2 regions of the Streptomyces cyaneofuscatus genome follow, and region 1 is predicted to be linked to the other one. Evidence: riboswitches for the same ligand, from Rfam matches in the RefSeq annotation. Region 1 holds a riboswitch; the other holds the start of a gene.
What was found. A riboswitch is a leader RNA that binds a small molecule or an ion and turns the genes downstream of it on or off. The one in region 1 is predicted to bind cobalamin.
Positions count from the first base shown of each region.

Region 1 (8,292 bases):
CGAAGACCATCGTCGCGGTCAACAAGGACGCCGAGGCCCCGATCTTCGACCTCGTCGACTACGGCGTCGTCGGCGACCTCTTCACCGTCGTCCCCCAGCTCACCGAAGAGATCAACACCCGCAAGGGCTGACACACCCAAGCAAACACACGAACAACACCCGCCTGGGCCGCACGGTGCACCCCACCGCGCGGCCCAGCGCCGTACTACCGCCGCTCTTCGGCTATGCGGCTCGGTACGCCACCCCGGTCGTCCGCACCGAGTCCGAACGTGGTGAAGGCCGTCCGGTCCGGCAGCGGGTAAGTCTCCTTGCCCGTCAGCGCGTTGATGATGACGGCGGACCGCCAGGCGGCCAGGCCCAGGTCGGGGGCGCCGACCCCGTGCGTATGCCGTTCCGCGTTCTGCACGAAGACCGATCCGTCGATCTCGGGTGCCAGGACGAGCCGTTGGGCCTCGTCGACCTGCGGGCGCCCGGCGTCGTCGCGGACGATGTACGGGTCCATCGCGGCGAGCAGCGTGTCGACGGGGCGCTCCCGGTACCCGGTGGCGAGGACCACCGCGTCCGTGGTCAGCCTGCCCCGGGCCTCCTGCTGGCCGTGCTCCACGGCCAGTTCGATGCGGCCGCTCCCCGTGACGGTGGCGCCGGTGACCTCGATGCCGGGCGTGAGGGTCACGTCGGGCCAGCCGCCGCCGAGGCTGCGGCGGTACAGCTCGTCGTGGATGTCCCCGAGGGTGTCCCCGCTGACCCCCTTGTAGAGCTGCCACTGGCTGGGCAGCAGGCGGTCCCGGGTGGCCTGCGGGAGCCCGTGGAAGTAGCGCGTGTAGTCCGGGGTGAACTGCTCCAGGCCGATCTTGCTGTACTCCATGGGCGCGAAGGCCGGGGTACGGGCGAGCCAGGTGAGCCCCTCCGCGCCCTCCGGCCTCAACCGCAGCAGGTCCAGCAGGACTTCGGCGCCGGACTGGCCCGACCCGACGACGGTGACGTGCCGGGCGGCGAGCAGCCGGTCCCGCTGGGCGAGGTAGTCGGCGGAGTGCAGGACGAGGGGTACGGAGTCCGCCTCCAGGGCCCTCAGCGGCTCGGGGACATGGGGCGCGGTGCCGACGCCGAGGGCGAGGTTACGGGTGTGGGTGAGCCCGCTCCCGAGGCTCTCGCCGTCCGGTCCGAGCCGGGTGAAGTCGACGGCGAACGCGCTCTCCCCCGCGTCCCAGGCGATGGCGTCGACGCGGTGGCCGAAGTGGGTGGAGGGCAGTTCGGTGCTCACCCAGCGCAGGTAGTTGTCGAACTCGGAGCGGTGGATGTGGAAGCGCTCGGCGAAGTAGAACGGGAAGAGCCTGCGCCGCGTCTTGAGGTAATTGAGGTAGCACCAGGGGCTGATCGGGTCCACCAGGCTCACCAGGTCTGCCAGGAACGGGACTTGGAGGGTCGCTCCTTCGATGAGCAGGCCGGGGTGCCAGTGGAAGGCGGTGCGCTGTTCGTGGAAGGCGCTGCGCAGGCCGGGTACGCCGTCGGCGAGTGCGGCGAGCGACAGGTTGAAGGGCCCTGCGCCCACCCCCAGCAGATCGAGAGGCGGGGTTCGCGGTCCGGGCGTCATCGGGTTCCTCCAACGGAATTCGTGCGCGTCAGCAACGTCATGGCGAACGTCATGGCGACAGCCTTTCCGCCGCCGGGGCGCCGGTACCGCCGGCGGCGGAAAGGCTGTTGCCGTCTTCGGCCGCCGCCGCCCGCTCCGCCGCCTCCGTCACCAGGTCGAGCAGCGGAAGCAGGTCGGCGCTCGCGGCGGCGGGGTGCAGCAACGTGGCCTTGAGCCAGAGCCGGCGCCTCCCGTCGCCGTCTTCGGCCACCGCCCGTCCGAGGACGGCCCGGCCGTCCATGAGCAGGGTGCGGCGGACCTCGGCGACGACGGCGTCCCCGGCCTCCGCTTCCCGCTCGTCGGCCACCACCGGCCGGAACAGCACGGTGCTGATCCCGATCGCGCCGGGCCGGCGGCGCAGTGCGGGCCGGGCGTCGACGGCCCGGCCGAACTCCTCCGCCGTACGTACGCAGTGCTCGACCAGTTCGCTCAGTCCCCGGCGTCCCAGCGCCCGGAAGGTGACCGCCATCTTCAGGGCGTCGGGGCGCCGGGTCGTACGGACCGAGCGGCCCAGCAGGTCGGGGAGCCCGGCCTCGGTGTCGTCGTCGGCGTTGAGGTAGTCGGCGCGCAGGGACAGCGGGGCGAGCAGGGCGGTGTCCGCGACGGCGAGCACTCCGGCGGCGACCGGCTGCCAGCCGAGTTTGTGGAGGTCGAGCGTTACGGAGACGGCCCGGTCGAGCCCCGAGAGCCGGGGCGCCAGGCGCTCGCTGAACAGCAGGGGCCCGCCGTACGCCGCGTCGACGTGGAGCTCGGCTCCGAACCGCTCCGCGATCCGGGCTATCTCGGGGAGCGGGTCGATGCGCCCCTCGTCGGTGGTCCCGGCGGTGGCGACGACCAGGACCGGTCCGCCGCCGAGCCCGGCCAGGGTGCGGTCGAGGGCGGCGGGGTCGATGCGGCCGTCGTGGCAGGCAACGATGGCGGGGGCGGGCAGGCCGAGCATCCAGGCGGCGCGGTGCACGCTGTGGTGGGCGTTGGCCCCGGTCACCACACGCAGCGGGCCGGGCGCCGCCCGTTCGCGGGCGAGGAGCAGGGCGACCAGGTTGGACTCGGTGCCGCCGCTGGTGATGAGGGCGTCGGGCGCGGGGGCTTCCGGGTGGACGAGCCGGGCCAGTGCGGCGCTGGTCAGCTTCTCGATGACCCCGGCGGCGGGTGCCTGGTCCCAGGAGTCCATCGACGGGTTCAGTGCGGCCCCCGCCAGCTCCGCCGCGGCCGCCACCGCCAGCGGCGGGCAGTGCAGATGGGCGACGCACGCGGGGTCGGCCGGGTCGGCGGCCCCCTCGGCGACGGCCCGTACCAGGTCCGCGAGCGCGGCCTCGGCGCCGATGCCCTCCTCGGGCAGCACCGGTGCGGCCAGGGCGGTGGTCCGCCGGGCCACCTCGTCCGGTCCTCCGGCGGGCAGCGGTCCGCCCCGGGCCCGGGCGGCGGACTCCAGGGTGTCCAGGACGACCGCGGTCAGGGCGCGCAGATGGCCGGGTCCGTCGACGCCGCCCGCGAGCGGGGCTCCCGTACCGGCGCTCACGCCGCACGCCGCACGGGGAGTTCGGCGGACAGCAGGCCCTGAGCACGCTCCATGGCGAAGCCCTTCGATCGGAGTGCAAGATCCACAACCGGGATTCGCTGGTTAGGCTAACCTAACTCCACCGTTGGGGAAGAACGCACTCCGGTCGGCCGGACCTGGCGAACCGGCCTGCCGCCGAACCGAGTCGGGGGCGCGTGCCCCGGTACGGGAGCGGCGGTGGCCGCTCCCGTACCGGGTCGGATCACGCCGCTTCGGTGGGCAGCTCCGCGCGGATCTCCCGCGCGGCGGCGACCAGGTTCTCCAGGGAGGTCCGGGTCTCGGGCCACCCCCGGGTCTTCAGGCCGCAGTCGGGGTTCACCCACAGGCGTGTCGCCGGGATGGCCTCAAGTCCCTTGCGCAGCAGGGTGGCTGCCTCTTCGGTGCTCGGGATGCGCGGGGAGTGGATGTCGTAGACGCCGGGTCCGGCCTCACGCGGGTAGCCGTGGGCGGCCAGTTCGCGGGCGACCTGCATGTGGGAGCGGGCGGCCTCCAGGCTGATGACGTCGGCGTCGAGGTCGTCGATGGCCTGGACGATGTCGCCGAACTCCGCGTAGCACATGTGGGTGTGGATCTGGGTGTCCGGCCGCACCCCGGAGGTGGCGAGGCGGAAGGACTCCGTCGCCCACTCCAGGTACGCGGCGTGGTCGGCGGCCCGCAGCGGCAGCGTCTCGCGCAGGGCGGGCTCGTCGACCTGGATCACCGAAGTGCCGTTCGCCTCCAGGTCGTTCACCTCGTCGCGCAGGGCGAGGGCGACCTGGCGGGCGGTCTCGCCGAGCGGCTGGTCGTCACGGACGAAGGACCAGGCGAGCATGGTGACCGGGCCGGTGAGCATGCCCTTGACGGGGCGCTCGGTGAGCGACTGCGCGTACGCCGTCCAGCGCACCGTCATCGGCTCGGGGCGCGAGATGTCCCCGGCGAGGACCGGCGGGCGGACGTAGCGGGTGCCGTACGACTGGACCCAGCCGTGCTGCGTGGCGAGGTAGCCGGTGAGCTGCTCGGCGAAGTACTGGACCATGTCGTTGCGTTCGGGCTCGCCGTGGACCAGGACATCGATCCCGGCCTTCTCCTGGAAGGAGAGGACCTCGCGGATCTCGTCCTTGATCCGCTCCTCGTACCCGGCCTCGTCGATCCGGCCCGCGCGCAGGTCGGCGCGGGCGGTGCGGAGTTCGGTGGTCTGCGGGAACGAGCCGATCGTGGTGGTCGGCAGGAGCGGCAGACCGAGGTGGGCGCGCTGGGCCACGGTCCGCTCGGCGTACGGCTGGGAGCGGCGGCCGTCGGCGTCGGTGATGGCCGCCGTACGGGCCCGGACGGCCGGGTCACGGGTGATGACGGCGTCGGTGCGGGAGGCCAGGTCGGCCCGGTTGGCGGCGATTTCGGCGGCGATGGCCTCGGTGCCGGCGGACAGGCCGCGTGCCAGGACGACGATCTCCTGGGTCTTCTGGCGGGCGAAGGCGAGCCAGCGGGCGACCTGCGGGTCGATGTCGTGTTCGGCGGCGGCGTCCAGCGGGACGTGCAGGAGGGAGGAGGAGGCGGAGACATCGACGTGGTCCGCGAGGCCGAGGAGCGTGCCCAGGGTGGCGAGCGACTTCTCGTAGTCGTTGATCCAGATGTTGCGGCCGTTGACGACGCCCGCGATTAGGCGCTTGCCGGGCAGGCCGCCGGCCGCCGCGAGGTCGGTGAGGTTCGCGGCGCCGGACTCGGTGAAGTCCAGCGCGAGCCCCTCGACCGGGGACTTGGCGAGCACCGGAAGCGCCTCGCCGAGCCGTCCGAAGTAGGAGGCGACGAGCAGCTTGGACCGGTCCGTGAGGCCGCCGAGCTCGCGGTAGGCGCGGGCGGCGGCGTTCAGCTCGGCCGGGGTGCGGTCCTGGACGAGGGCGGGCTCATCCAGCTGCACCCACTCGGCGCCTGCGGCCCGGAGGTCGGCGAGGACTTCGGCGTACACGGGCAGGAGCCGGTCGAGGAGGGTCAGCGGCTCGAAGTCGGCGGCGATCCCGGGGGCCGCCTTGGCGAGCAGGAGGTAGGTGACCGGGCCGACGAGGACCGGGCGCGGGGTGTGGCCCAGCGCGAGGGCTTCCTTCAGCTCGGCGACCTGCTTGGCGGAGTCGGCGGTGAACACCGTGTCCGGGCCCAACTCGGGCACGAGGTAGTGGTAGTTGGTGTCGAACCACTTGGTCATTTCGAGCGGGGCCACGTCCTGCGTACCGCGGGCCATGGCGAAGTAGCCGTCGAGGGCGTCGGTACGGACCGCCTCGCGGTGCCGCTCGGGGACAGCGCCGACCATGACACTGGTGTCCAGGACGTGGTCGTAGTACGAGAAATCACCGGTCGGCACCTCGTGGACTCCGGCCTCGGCGAGCTGCTGCCAGGTTCCCCTGCGCAGTTCGGCGGCGGTCCGCCGGAGGGTGTCCGCGTCGACGCGGCCCTTCCAGTAGCCCTCGATGGCCTTCTTCAGTTCACGGTTCTGACCCTGGCGGGGGTAGCCGTACACGGTGGCCCGTGCTGCCGCGGCTGCGGGCTTCGCTGTCACGTGACTCTCCTTCGCGAGCATGTCTCCAGCTGATCCCGGGACGGGACGCGGACGCGCGAAGGGGTGACCGAACCGGGCGGAAAACGCGACACGCTTGACCGTGTCCGTCCACCCGACGGTTACGCCGACCCGCCCACGAGGTCACCGGGAACTCCGCACGCGAACGGTCGCGTGCGGGCAACGGGCAGGTCTTCGGACTCGCGGGCACGTCTGCCGGGGGCAGACACCTACTGGCCGTCGCTTCCCAGACCCGGCCGGGTCCAGTGCGTATGACGGCGGTCGTTCCCGCTCACCGCTGCGGGGCAGTCCCGGATTCCCACCGGGTTCCCTCTTACGACACCCTGCCTGGCGGACAGGGCGAACCAGCTGCACCGGCCACCCTAAGGGGACGACCGCCGGGCGCACACCGTTGTTCACACTTCGGACGGTGATATGAGACACGGCCTCCGGTCACGTCCCGAACTGCCGAGGAACGTCCTCCGAACGGGTGAAGAAGGGCATTGGAACGGTCCGCGCACCCATCCGAACCGGCAGGTGGCACCGAATGGTCGGCACAGGGGCGCGGAGCGGGCGCTCCTGGAACACTGCCCGGGACCGGATCCGGCATCCTGGCACGATCCGGCCCCGGGCAGGCAGTTCGCGCCGGTTTTCCCCCCTGGGCAGGCGGTTCGCGTCGGCATTCCTCCCCCGGGCGGCAGTGCGCGCGCCGGCCCTCCTCGCCCTGTTCCGCCGTTCGTCGCCGGTTCGCTGACTCACGGTCAGGTCGTGGTGGCACGGTGACTCAGATGTAACCAAATGGCGTAGGCGAGCCGGAACCACCGAGGGTCACAGGCCGTTCTTCTTGCCAATACACGGCCGCCGACCCACGGCGGCGATGAGCGAGAGAAGCAGTAGATGAAGAAGACAGTCGGGTGGGCTCAGGACGGCGACGACTGGACGATCACCGTGAACGGCACGCTGTACCGGGCCGTCGAGCGCCCCACGGACGGGCGCGTGCACAACTATCTGGTGCGGGGGAACGACCTGACCGCCGAGTGCCCGAGCCTCGGTCATGGGCTCGGAGTGATCCGGGCGCACGAGTCCCGGAGCTGACCTCCGGCCGGTCCGGCGACCAGGACGTGTCCGGGGTGCGGCGGCCGCCCGCGCCTCGACGCGACCCGCCGCCCTGCGTCACGTCACCCGCTCACCTGTCCGGGCCCCCGCTCGCGGGCCGGGGCCCCTCAGCTGTCCGTGCCTGCCGCCTCAGCTGTCCGTGCCGCGTGGGCCCGCCCCGAGGTCGGCACCCTCCGGCCGGTGGCGCAGCAGATACGTGTCCATGATCCAGCCGTGCCGTTCGCGGGCCTCGGCGCGCACCCGGCTGATCCGCTCGGCGACCTCGTCGAGCGGCCCGGAGACCAGGAGTTCGTCCGGGGTGCCGATGTAGGCGCCCCAGTAGATCCACAGCCCCCTGCCCGTCAGATGGGTGAAGCTCTCGTGGCCGTCGAGCATCACCACGATGTCGCCGTCGTCGTCCGGGAACCCCTCGGCGAGCCGCCGCCCGGGGGTGATGTGGATGGGGCGGCCGACCTGGTTCAGGGAGGTGCGGTGGCGGGCGGCGAGCGCGGAGACGCTGCTGATCCCGGGGATCACCTCATGGCCGAATTCCACCGTGCCCCGGTCCCGGATGTCCTCCAGGATCGCGAGGGTGCTGTCGTACAGGGACGGGTCGCCCCACACCAGGAACGCGCCGGTCTCCCCCGGCGCCAGCTCCTCGATGATCAGCCGCTCGCAGATGTCGGCGCGGCGGTGGCGCCAGTCGTGCACCGCCGAGGTGTAGCGCCCCCGGTCGTCCTGGGTACGGTCCCGCCAGGGGTCCTCGGCCTCCACGACCCGGTAGGGGCCGGTGAGGTGCTCGGCCAGGATGTCCCGCCGCAGCCGGGTCAGGGACTCCTTCTCCCGGCCCTTGCCGAGCACGAAGAAGACCTGCGCCCTGCGCATGGCCTTCACCGCGGCGAGGGTCAGGTGGTCGGGGTCGCCGGCGCCCATGCCGATGACGAGGATGTGCCGTGGTGCGTCGCTCATGTCGGCCGATCATGCCAGGAGCGGGGTGCGGGGCGCGCGATCGCGCCAGGCCTCGGGACGGAGGCCGGGGCGAGGCGGGGTGGACTTACTAGGACGTCCAACTATATGTTCGTGAGCAGAGGGGCGACCGGCATGGTGCCGGGCGCCTCGAAGGCCCGTGGTGTCAGGGAAGCCGGTGCGATTCCGGCGCGGTCCCGCCACTGTGACCGGGGAGTTCGTCCTCGCAGGACACGCCACTGACGGTGCAGAAGCCGTCGGGAAGGCATGAGGGCGCGCGCTGATCCGGGAGTCAGGATACCGGCCACGGGATTGTTCCGTGTTTCCACGAGGATGGAGCAGACACGCATGGCACCGGTCCGCACCCACGGCCCCGCAGGCACGTCCCGGCGAGCGGTTCTCCCCGCCCCCTGACGGCCCCGCCCTTCGCGTCCCCCCTGGCGGCAGCCCTTCCGCGCCCCCGCGCACCCGACCGGTGCGTGGGCCGGTGGCAGCCGTGCGCCATCCCCGGATCTCTCC
Region 1 is NZ_CP137002.1:1,129,288-1,137,579, forward strand. Features, by position in the region: gene R2B67_RS04675 (electron transfer flavoprotein subunit alpha/FixB family protein) at 1-131, shown strand, start outside; gene R2B67_RS04680 (lysine N(6)-hydroxylase/L-ornithine N(5)-oxygenase family protein) at 206-1,591, opposite strand; gene R2B67_RS04685 (pyridoxal phosphate-dependent decarboxylase family protein) at 1,641-3,149, opposite strand; gene metE (5-methyltetrahydropteroyltriglutamate--homocysteine S-methyltransferase) at 3,391-5,715, opposite strand; cobalamin riboswitch at 5,894-6,084, opposite strand; gene R2B67_RS04695 (hypothetical protein) at 6,610-6,807, shown strand; gene cobF (precorrin-6A synthase (deacetylating)) at 6,958-7,776, opposite strand; cobalamin riboswitch at 7,918-8,096, shown strand.

Region 2 (8,292 bases), 4.1 Mb from region 1:
CCGAGTGTGATCCCACATGGTGGATGGTGAGCGATCATTATGTGGACAGGGCGGGGCGGCCTGGTCCCTCCGGCAGGTAGATCACCGTCGGCGCACCCGTCTTCGGGTGGGCGCTGACCTCGGCCGCGACGCCGTAGACCTCGCCGAGCAGGTCCGCCGTGAGGACCTCCTCGGGGGTGCCGGAGGCGACGACGCGGCCGCCCTTGAGGACGTACAGGCGGTCGCAGTAGTAGGCGGCGAGGTTGAGGTCGTGCAGGGCGAGGAGGTTGGTGGTGCCGAGGCCGCGGACCAGGGAGAGGATCTCCAGCTGGTAGCGGATGTCCAGGTGGTTGGTCGGCTCGTCCAGGACGACGAGCGCGGGCTGCTGGACCAGGGCGCGGGCGACCAGGGCGCGTTGGCGTTCGCCGCCGGAGAGGGAGGCGAACGTACGGGGTTCGAGTGCGGCGATCCCGACCCGGTCGAGGGCCTCGGTGACGAGGGCGGTGTCGGCGGCGTTGTCGGCCTCCCAGAACCGCTTGTGCGGGGCGCGGCCCATCGCGACGACCTGGCCGACGGTGAGCTCGAACCCGGCGTGGCCGTCCTGCGGGACGGTGGCGATGCGCTGGGCGCGGGCCTTCACGGGGAGGGTGGCGAGGTCGTCGCCGTCGAGGAGGACGCGGCCGTGGGTGGGGCGCAGGGTGCCGTAGACGCAGCGCAGGAGCGTGGTCTTGCCGCTGCCGTTGGGGCCGACCAGGCCGACGGTCTCGCCGTCGGCGGCGGTGAGGTCGACGGAGTCCACGAGGTGGCGGCCTTCGCCGACGCCGTACGAGAGTGCCTCGGTGCGCAGGGTGGTCACGGGCGGGCTCCCTCGGGCGTACGTACGGCTCTCATGCGGGGGCCCCTTCCGGCCTGCGGCGCAGCATCCACAGGAAGAACGGGCCGCCGGTCAGGGCGGTGAGCACGCCTACCGGGATGTCCTGCGGGGCCGCGAGCGTGCGGGCGGCCAGGTCGGCGAGGACCAGGAACACCGCCCCGCCGAGCGCGACCACCGGGAGCAGCGCGCGGTGCGCGGCGCCGACCGCCATCCGGGCCATGTGCGGGACCATCAGCCCGACGAAGCCGATCGCTCCGCTGTACGCGACGAGCGCCCCGGTCATCAGGGAGGCGAGGACGAAGACGGCGGCCCGGAAGCGGGCGGTGTCCAGGCCGAGGACGGTCGCGCCCTCCTCCCCCACCAGGAGCAGGTCGAGCGGGCGGGCCAGGGTGAGGAGCACGGCCGTACCGGCGATCAGGGTGACCGTCGGCAGCGCGAGCATGTCCCAGCGGGCCGCGCCGAGGCCGCCGAGGGTCCAGTAGAGGACTTCCTGGAGGTGGTCGGCGCGGGCGGAGGTGACCAGGATCAGGCTGGTCAGGGCGGAGAGGATGTAGGAGACGGCGACCCCGGCGAGGACCAGCCGGTTGGTGGTGAGGCCTCCCCCGCCGCGCGCCAGGGTGTAGACGAGGAGCAGCGAGAGCAGCGCTCCGGCGAACGCGGCGGCCGGGATCGTGACGGTGGTGGCGAGGGTGGCGCCGATGCCGAGGACGATGACCAGGACCGCGCCGGTGGAGGCGCCGGAGGAGACGCCGAGGAGGAACGGGTCGGCGAGCTGGTTCCGTACGAGGGCCTGGAGGACGGTGCCGATGACGGCGAGTCCGGCGCCGACGACGATGCCGAGCAGGACCCGGGGCAGCCGGACGTCCAGGACGATCGTGCGGAACGGGCTCGCGTCCGCCCGGCCGGTCAGGATGTCGATGACCTGGCCGGGCGGGATGCGGACGGAGCCGAGGGCGAGGGCGGCGACCACGGCGGCTGCGAGGAGGGCGGCGAGGACGCCGACGACCAGGGTGTAGCGCAGCAGCCGCCGCGGTGCGGGGGTGCGGCAGGTCACGAGGTGGTGGCCGCCGGGTGGAGCTGGGCCGCGAGCTTCTCGACGGCGGCGGGGACACGGACACCGAGGACCGCGTCGGAGAGCGGCATGACCGCGAAGCGCTTGTTCTTGATGGCGGGGACGTCGGCGAGGGCCGGGTCGTCCAGGAGGCGCTTCTTCTTCTGGGCGACGGTGGTCGCGCCGTAGTCGTAGATCACGATCGCCTCGGGCTTGCGGGCGACGACGTTCTCCCAGGAGGCGTCCCCGAAGGACTTGTCGAGGTCGGCGAAGATGTTGGTGCCGCCGGCGCGCGTGATCAGCTCGTTGCCGATGCCCTTGCCGCCCGCGGTGAACGCGGTCTTGTCGCCGCTGTCGTAGACGAAGACGGGGAGGGCCTTGAGGTCCTTGAGCTTCTCGGCGGTGGCCGCGTTGTCGGCCTTGGCCTGCTTGATCCAGGCCTCGGCGCGGTCGGTGACGCCGAAGGTGCGGCCGACCTCGCGGATCTCCTCGTAGAGGGTCTCCATCGGGGTGTCGGCCTTGGCGCAGCTCTCGGTGTTGAGCCGGGTCTCGATGCCGGCCTTCTCGAACGCCTCGCGGCCGCGGCCGTCGCCGGCGGTGAAGGCGCTGCTGTAGCCGCCGTAGACGAAGTCGGGGTTGCTGGCGAGGACCTGCTCGTAGGAGGGGTACTCCTTGGCGATGACCGGGACGGACGCGTAGTCCTTCGCGTACTTCGGCAGGACCTTGTCGTCGAGGTAGGCGGTGCCGACCAGGGACTTGGTGAGGCCGAGCTCCAGCATGATCTCGGTGACGTGCTGGTTCATGGTGACCACGCGCTTCGGCGGGGCCTTGTAGGTGGTGGTGACACCGCAGTTGGTGACGGTGTACGGGAAGCCGTCGCTCTTCGCCGCGGCCTTGTTCCCGGCGGGCTCGTCGCCCTCGGGGTTGGAGCAGGCGGTGAGGGCGAGCGGGAGCAGCACGGCGGCGGCTATGAGCGCGGGGGTGCGCCGGGACATGGCGGGGCCTCTCCGGGGGATTTCCGCGTCCCCTGGTCGATGCGGAGAAGGCAGCGGGCCAGTTCCTGGCTTCCGGGCCGCCGTCCGGTACGTCGGTACGTACGGGAGGGCTGCCCGGTCACAGTGGCGGGACCGTGCCGGATTCGCACCGGCTTCCTGGTTCCTGCTGCCCTGTGGTCGGGTCTGGGGTGCAGTGTGCCAGACCCGACCACGGGCTCCGCGACGTACCCGGGTGCTCAGTACGCCTCGACGACCTGCACGTCTTCCTCGGTGATCTCGCCGTCCACGATGCGGTACGAGCGGAACTGGAAGGGGCCGGCGCCGTCGGTGTCGGCGGTGGAGACCAGGACGTAGTGGGCGCCGGGCTCGTTCGCGTACGTCACGTCGGTGCGGGAGGGGTAGGCCTCGGTCGCCGTGTGGGAGTGGTAGATGACCACGGGCTCCTCGTCGCGGTCGTCCATCTCGCGGTAGAGCTTGAGGAGGTCGCCGGAGTCGAACTCGTAGAACGTGGGCGAGCGGGCGGCGTTGAGCATCGGGATGAAGCGCTCGGGGCGCCCCGTTCCGGCCGGGCCCGCCACCACGCCGCACGCCTCGTCGGGGTGGTCGGCGCGGGAGTGGGCGACGATCTGGTCGTGGAGCGCCTGGGTGATGGTCAGCATGGCGCCAGGATAGGCATGCGGGCCCTCGCGTACCGGTGGGTGGTACGGGAGGGCCCGCATGGTGGACGCCGGGGCCGTGGGGGGAGGGTGAGCGGCCGGGCGTCCGGGAGGAGGGCCGGTCGTGGGCCCGGGGTCGCCGGGTCCGCCCTCGGGGTCGGTGCTTGGCCAGGACGGGGTCAGCGCTTGGCGAAGGCCGTGTTCTCCGGGTTGCGCGACTTGAGCACCAGGTAGGAGACGCCCAGGAGGAGCGCCCAGACCGGGGCGCAGTAGAGCGAGATCCTGGCGTCCTTGTCGACCGCCATCATCACGATGACCATGCCGATGAAGGCGAGCGCGAACCAGCTGGTGTACGGGGCGCCCGGCGCCTTGAACGAGGAGTGCGGGAGCACGCCCCGGTCGGCCAGGCGGCGGTAGCGGATCTGGCTGAACAGGATCATGATCCAGGCCCACATGCCGGAGATGGTCGCGAAGGAGACGACGTAGTTGAACGCCTCGCCCGGCCACTGGTAGTTGATCCAGACGCCGACGAGCATCAGGGCGGCGGAGAAGGTGGTGCCGACGAGCGGCAGGCCGTTCTTCGTCAGCTTGGTGAAGGCGCGCGGGCCCTGTCCGTTCATGGCCAGGTCGCGGAGCATACGGCCGGTGGAGTACATGCCGGAGTTGCAGGAGGAGAGCGCCGCGGTCAGGACGACGAAGTTGACGATGGCGGCGCCGATGCCGAGCCCCATCTCCTCGAAGGCCTTCACGAACGGCGAGACGCCCGGCTTGAACGTGGACCACGGGACGACCGACAGGATCATGATCAGCGCGCCGACGTAGAAGACGGCGATGCGCCACGGCACGGTGTTGATGGCCTTGGGCAGCACGGTCTTGGGGTCCTTGGACTCCCCGGCGGTGACGCCGACCAGCTCGACGGCGAGGAAGGCGAACATGACGATCTGGAGTGTCATCAGCATGCCGCCGATGCCGTTGGGGAAGAACCCGCCGTCGTTCCAGAGGTTGGAGACGGTCGCGGTGTCGCCCGCGTCGGAGAAGCCGAGGGTCAGCACGCCGGCGCAGATGAGGATCATGCCGACGATCGCGGTGACCTTGACCATGGAGAACCAGAACTCCAGCTCACCGAAGAGCTTCACGGAGATCAGGTTGGCGCCGTACAGAATGACGGTGAAGACCAGTGCGGACAGCCACTGCGGAATGTCCCACCAGTACGTCATATAGGTGGCTGCGGCGGTGACTTCGGTGATTCCGGTGACCACCCAGAACAGCCAGTACGTCCAGCCGGTCACGAATCCGAAGAAGGGCCCGATGAATTCGCGGGCGTACTCCGAGAAGGAGCCGGAGACCGGGCGGTACATGAGCAGTTCGCCCAGGGCCCGCATGATGAAGAAGATCACCAGGCCCGCGAGGACATAAGCCAGGATGAGGCTGGGTCCGGCCCGGTCGATCGCTTTGCCCGCGCCGAGGAAGAGCCCGGTGCCGATGGCTCCGCCGATGGCGATCATCTGGATCTGGCGGGCGCCCAGACCTCGCTGGTACCCCTCGCCGCCGGTCTCGGTCCCGTCGGCTTCCGCGCCGGGCCTTCCCTTGTCGGCCTGTCCCTCGTCGACCTGTGCCGATGTCATGTGTGGTGCGCCTTTCTCCACGCCGATCCGCGCCCTCAAGGCTGCGGATCAGGTCCTGATCCCCCCGGATATGGATGGAGTGCCACCGGCGTTCGGCCGGCTGGTGGCGGCCCCGGGAACAGGGGTGGCGTCCCCGGGCGTCGTGAAGATTTATCACGGCCGTCACAGGACACCATGGGACATTCTGTGGCGCACCCCACAGATAAAAGCGGACAAGGGGCGCCATCCACCACGAATGGCGCTTATGTCTTGGCGGGATCATTACCCGGATCTGAGCGTCCGTTGAGCGAACACGGACGGCTCACCGGTCGGGCCGGAGGATTACGGCATCAGGGTTTCGACGAGCGTTTCCTGGAGCGCCCCTAGCCAGAGATAAGCCATCACCATCGGCTTGCGCGGGTCGCTGTCGGGGAGCCGGTAGAGCGAACCCTCCTCGCCCTCGTCCTCGTCGGAGACGTCCAGCCGGGTGCCGATGGTGAGGCGCAGGTCGTTGAGCGAGCCGAGCCAGGAGCGGCACTCGTCGGCGGTGAGGGTGAGCACGGCCGCGCCGCTGCCGTCGGGCGAGAGCGCGTCCAGCGTCCGGACGACGGCGAGGGCGTCCTCGCGCTTGCGGGAGCGCAGATCGTTCTCGGTGAAGCGGCGGAACTCGGCGGACAGCGCCCGCAGCTCCTCCTCGGACTTCTCCTCGGGGGCGGCCCCGTCGGGACCCCCGTACGCGTCGGGGAAGAGCCGGGCCAGGGCCGGGTCCGACGGCGGCTTGCTGGGGCCCTCGGCGAAGAGCGCGGCGAGCGGATCCTCGCCGTCGGCGGGCGTCTCGCCCGGGCCGATCAGTTCGAGCAGCTGCACGGCGAGGGAGCGCAGGATCGAGATCTCGACCTCGTCGAGCGCGACGGCCGCGCCGCCGCCCGGGGTGGCCTCGAAATGGCCGGCCATGGATTCTCCGATGGTGGGTCGAACGGGGCAGGGGCGCTGAAGGGGTTCTAGTTGCGGTCCTGGGTGAGGGTGGCCCACAGCCCGTAGCCGTGCATGGCCTGGACGTCGCGCTCCATCTCCTCGCGGCTCCCGCTGGAGACGACGGCGCGGCCCTTCTGGTGCACGTCGAGCATGAGCTTGTGGGCCTTGTCCTTGGAGTAGCCGAAGTAGGCCTGGAAGACATAGGTCACATAGCTCATGAGATTGACCGGGTCGTTGTGGACGAGCGTCACCCACGGGACGTCCGGCTCGGGGACCGCGAAGGTCTCCTCGGCCGAATCGGGACGTTCGATCTCTAGCGGGGTAGCAACGCTCACCTGTCCCATGCTGCCACCCGGGCGGCCCGGGCGCACAAACGGACCCCACATCTCGTCACTTTGACGAATAGGGGGTAGCATCCCTGCCATGAACTCAGCGGACCTCGGGCGACGGGTCGGCGTTCCGTCGACCGCGCTCTTCACCGACCAGTACGAGCTGACCATGGTGCAGGCGGCCCTCAAGGCGGGCACCGCCGGCCGGCACTCCGTCTTCGAGGCGTTCACCCGCCGGCTGCCCGAGGGGCGGCGGTACGGGGTCGTCGCGGGCACCGGGCGGGTGCTGGACGCGGTGGAGAACTTCCACTTCGACGACGAGATGATCGGCTTCCTGCGCCAGCAGAACATCGTGGACGAGCCGACCCTGGAATGGCTGGCGGGCTACCGCTTCAGCGGCGACATCTGGGGCTACCCGGAGGGCGAGGTGTACTTCCCGGGATCGCCCATCCTGCGGGTCGAGGGGTCCTTCGCCGAGTGCGTGCTGCTGGAGACGGTGATCCTCTCCATCCTCAACCACGACTCGGCCATCGCGGCCGCCGCCTCGCGGATGTCGGCCGCGGCCGGGGGGCGCCGGCTGATCGAGATGGGGGCGCGGCGGACGCACGAGCTGTCGGCGGTGGCCTCGGCGCGAGCGGCGTACGTCGGCGGGTTCGACGCGACCTCCGATCTGGCGGCCGGATTCCGCTACGGGATCCCGACGGTCGGCACCAGCGCGCACGCCTTCACCCTGCTGCACGACACGGAGCGGGACGCGTTCCGGGCGCAGGTGGACTCGCTGGGGCGTGGGACGACGCTGCTGGTCGACACGTACGACGTGACCGAGGCCGTGCGGGCGGCGGTGGAGATCGCGGGGCCGGAGCTCGGGGCCGTACGGATCGACTCGGGCGACCTGCTGCTGGTCGCGCACCGGGTGCGGCAGCAGCTGGACGAGCTGGGGGCGACGGGCACGAAGATCGTGGTGACCTCGGACCTGGACGAGTACGCGATCGCCTCGCTGGCGGCGGCGCCGGTGGACGCGTACGGGGTGGGCACGCAGCTCGTGACCGGGAGCGGGCACCCGACGTGCTCGATGGTCTACAAGCTGGTGGCGCGGGCCGGGTCGGCGGAGCCGGATGCTCCGCTGGTGCCGGTGGCGAAGAAGTCGCTCGGGGCGAAGTCGTCCAAGGGCGGTCGCAAGTGGGCGGCGCGCCGGGTCGACGAGGGTGGCGTGGCCGAGGCCGAGGTGATCGGGACCGGGGCGGTGCCGGAGGGGCTCGTGGGGCGGGAGCTGCTGGTGGAGCTGGTGCGGGGTGGGGTGGTGGTGGCTCGGGAGCCGTTGGAGGCGGCTCGGGAGCGGCATGTTTCCGCCCGGGCGGGGCTGCCGATGTCGGCGATGCAGTTGTCGCGGGGCGAGCCGGTGATCGGGACGGAGTACGTGTGAGGCCGGGGGCGTCCGGCTGGCCGCTTCGTCCTCAAGCGCCGGACGGGCTGAACTGGGTAGGGGTTGATTGTCAGGGCCTAGTCTCTACGCTCGTTGGCATCCCCGTGAACGTTGAAATATCTCCGCTCCCCCTCCTCCCCACCTAAGGACACCCGCCATGCACCGCGCATTGATCGTCGTGGACGTTCAGAACGACTTCTGCGAGGGCGGCAGCCTCGCGGTGGCGGGTGGTGCCGATGTCGCCGCCGCCATCACCGATCTCATCGGTGAGGCCCAGCCCGGCTACCGGCACGTCGTGGCCACCCGGGACCACCACGTGGACCCCGGGGACCACTTCTCCGAGACGCCGGACTTCGTGGACTCCTGGCCGGTGCACTGCGTCGCCGGGACCGAGGGCGTCGGGTTC
Region 2 is NZ_CP137002.1:5,267,450-5,275,741, reverse strand. Features, by position in the region: gene R2B67_RS23250 (ABC transporter ATP-binding protein) at 38-835, opposite strand; gene R2B67_RS23245 (FecCD family ABC transporter permease) at 867-1,907, opposite strand; gene R2B67_RS23240 (ABC transporter substrate-binding protein) at 1,904-2,899, opposite strand; cobalamin riboswitch at 2,939-3,117, opposite strand; gene R2B67_RS23235 (M67 family metallopeptidase) at 3,136-3,558, opposite strand; gene R2B67_RS23230 (amino acid permease) at 3,735-5,180, opposite strand; gene R2B67_RS23225 (DUF2017 domain-containing protein) at 5,502-6,113, opposite strand; gene clpS (ATP-dependent Clp protease adapter ClpS) at 6,161-6,478, opposite strand; gene R2B67_RS23215 (nicotinate phosphoribosyltransferase) at 6,558-7,886, shown strand; gene R2B67_RS23210 (isochorismatase family protein) at 8,044-8,292, shown strand, end outside.
Region 2: linked by a shared signal. The riboswitch ahead of R2B67_RS23240 (ABC transporter substrate-binding protein) and the one ahead of metE (5-methyltetrahydropteroyltriglutamate--homocysteine S-methyltransferase) in region 1 are both predicted to bind cobalamin.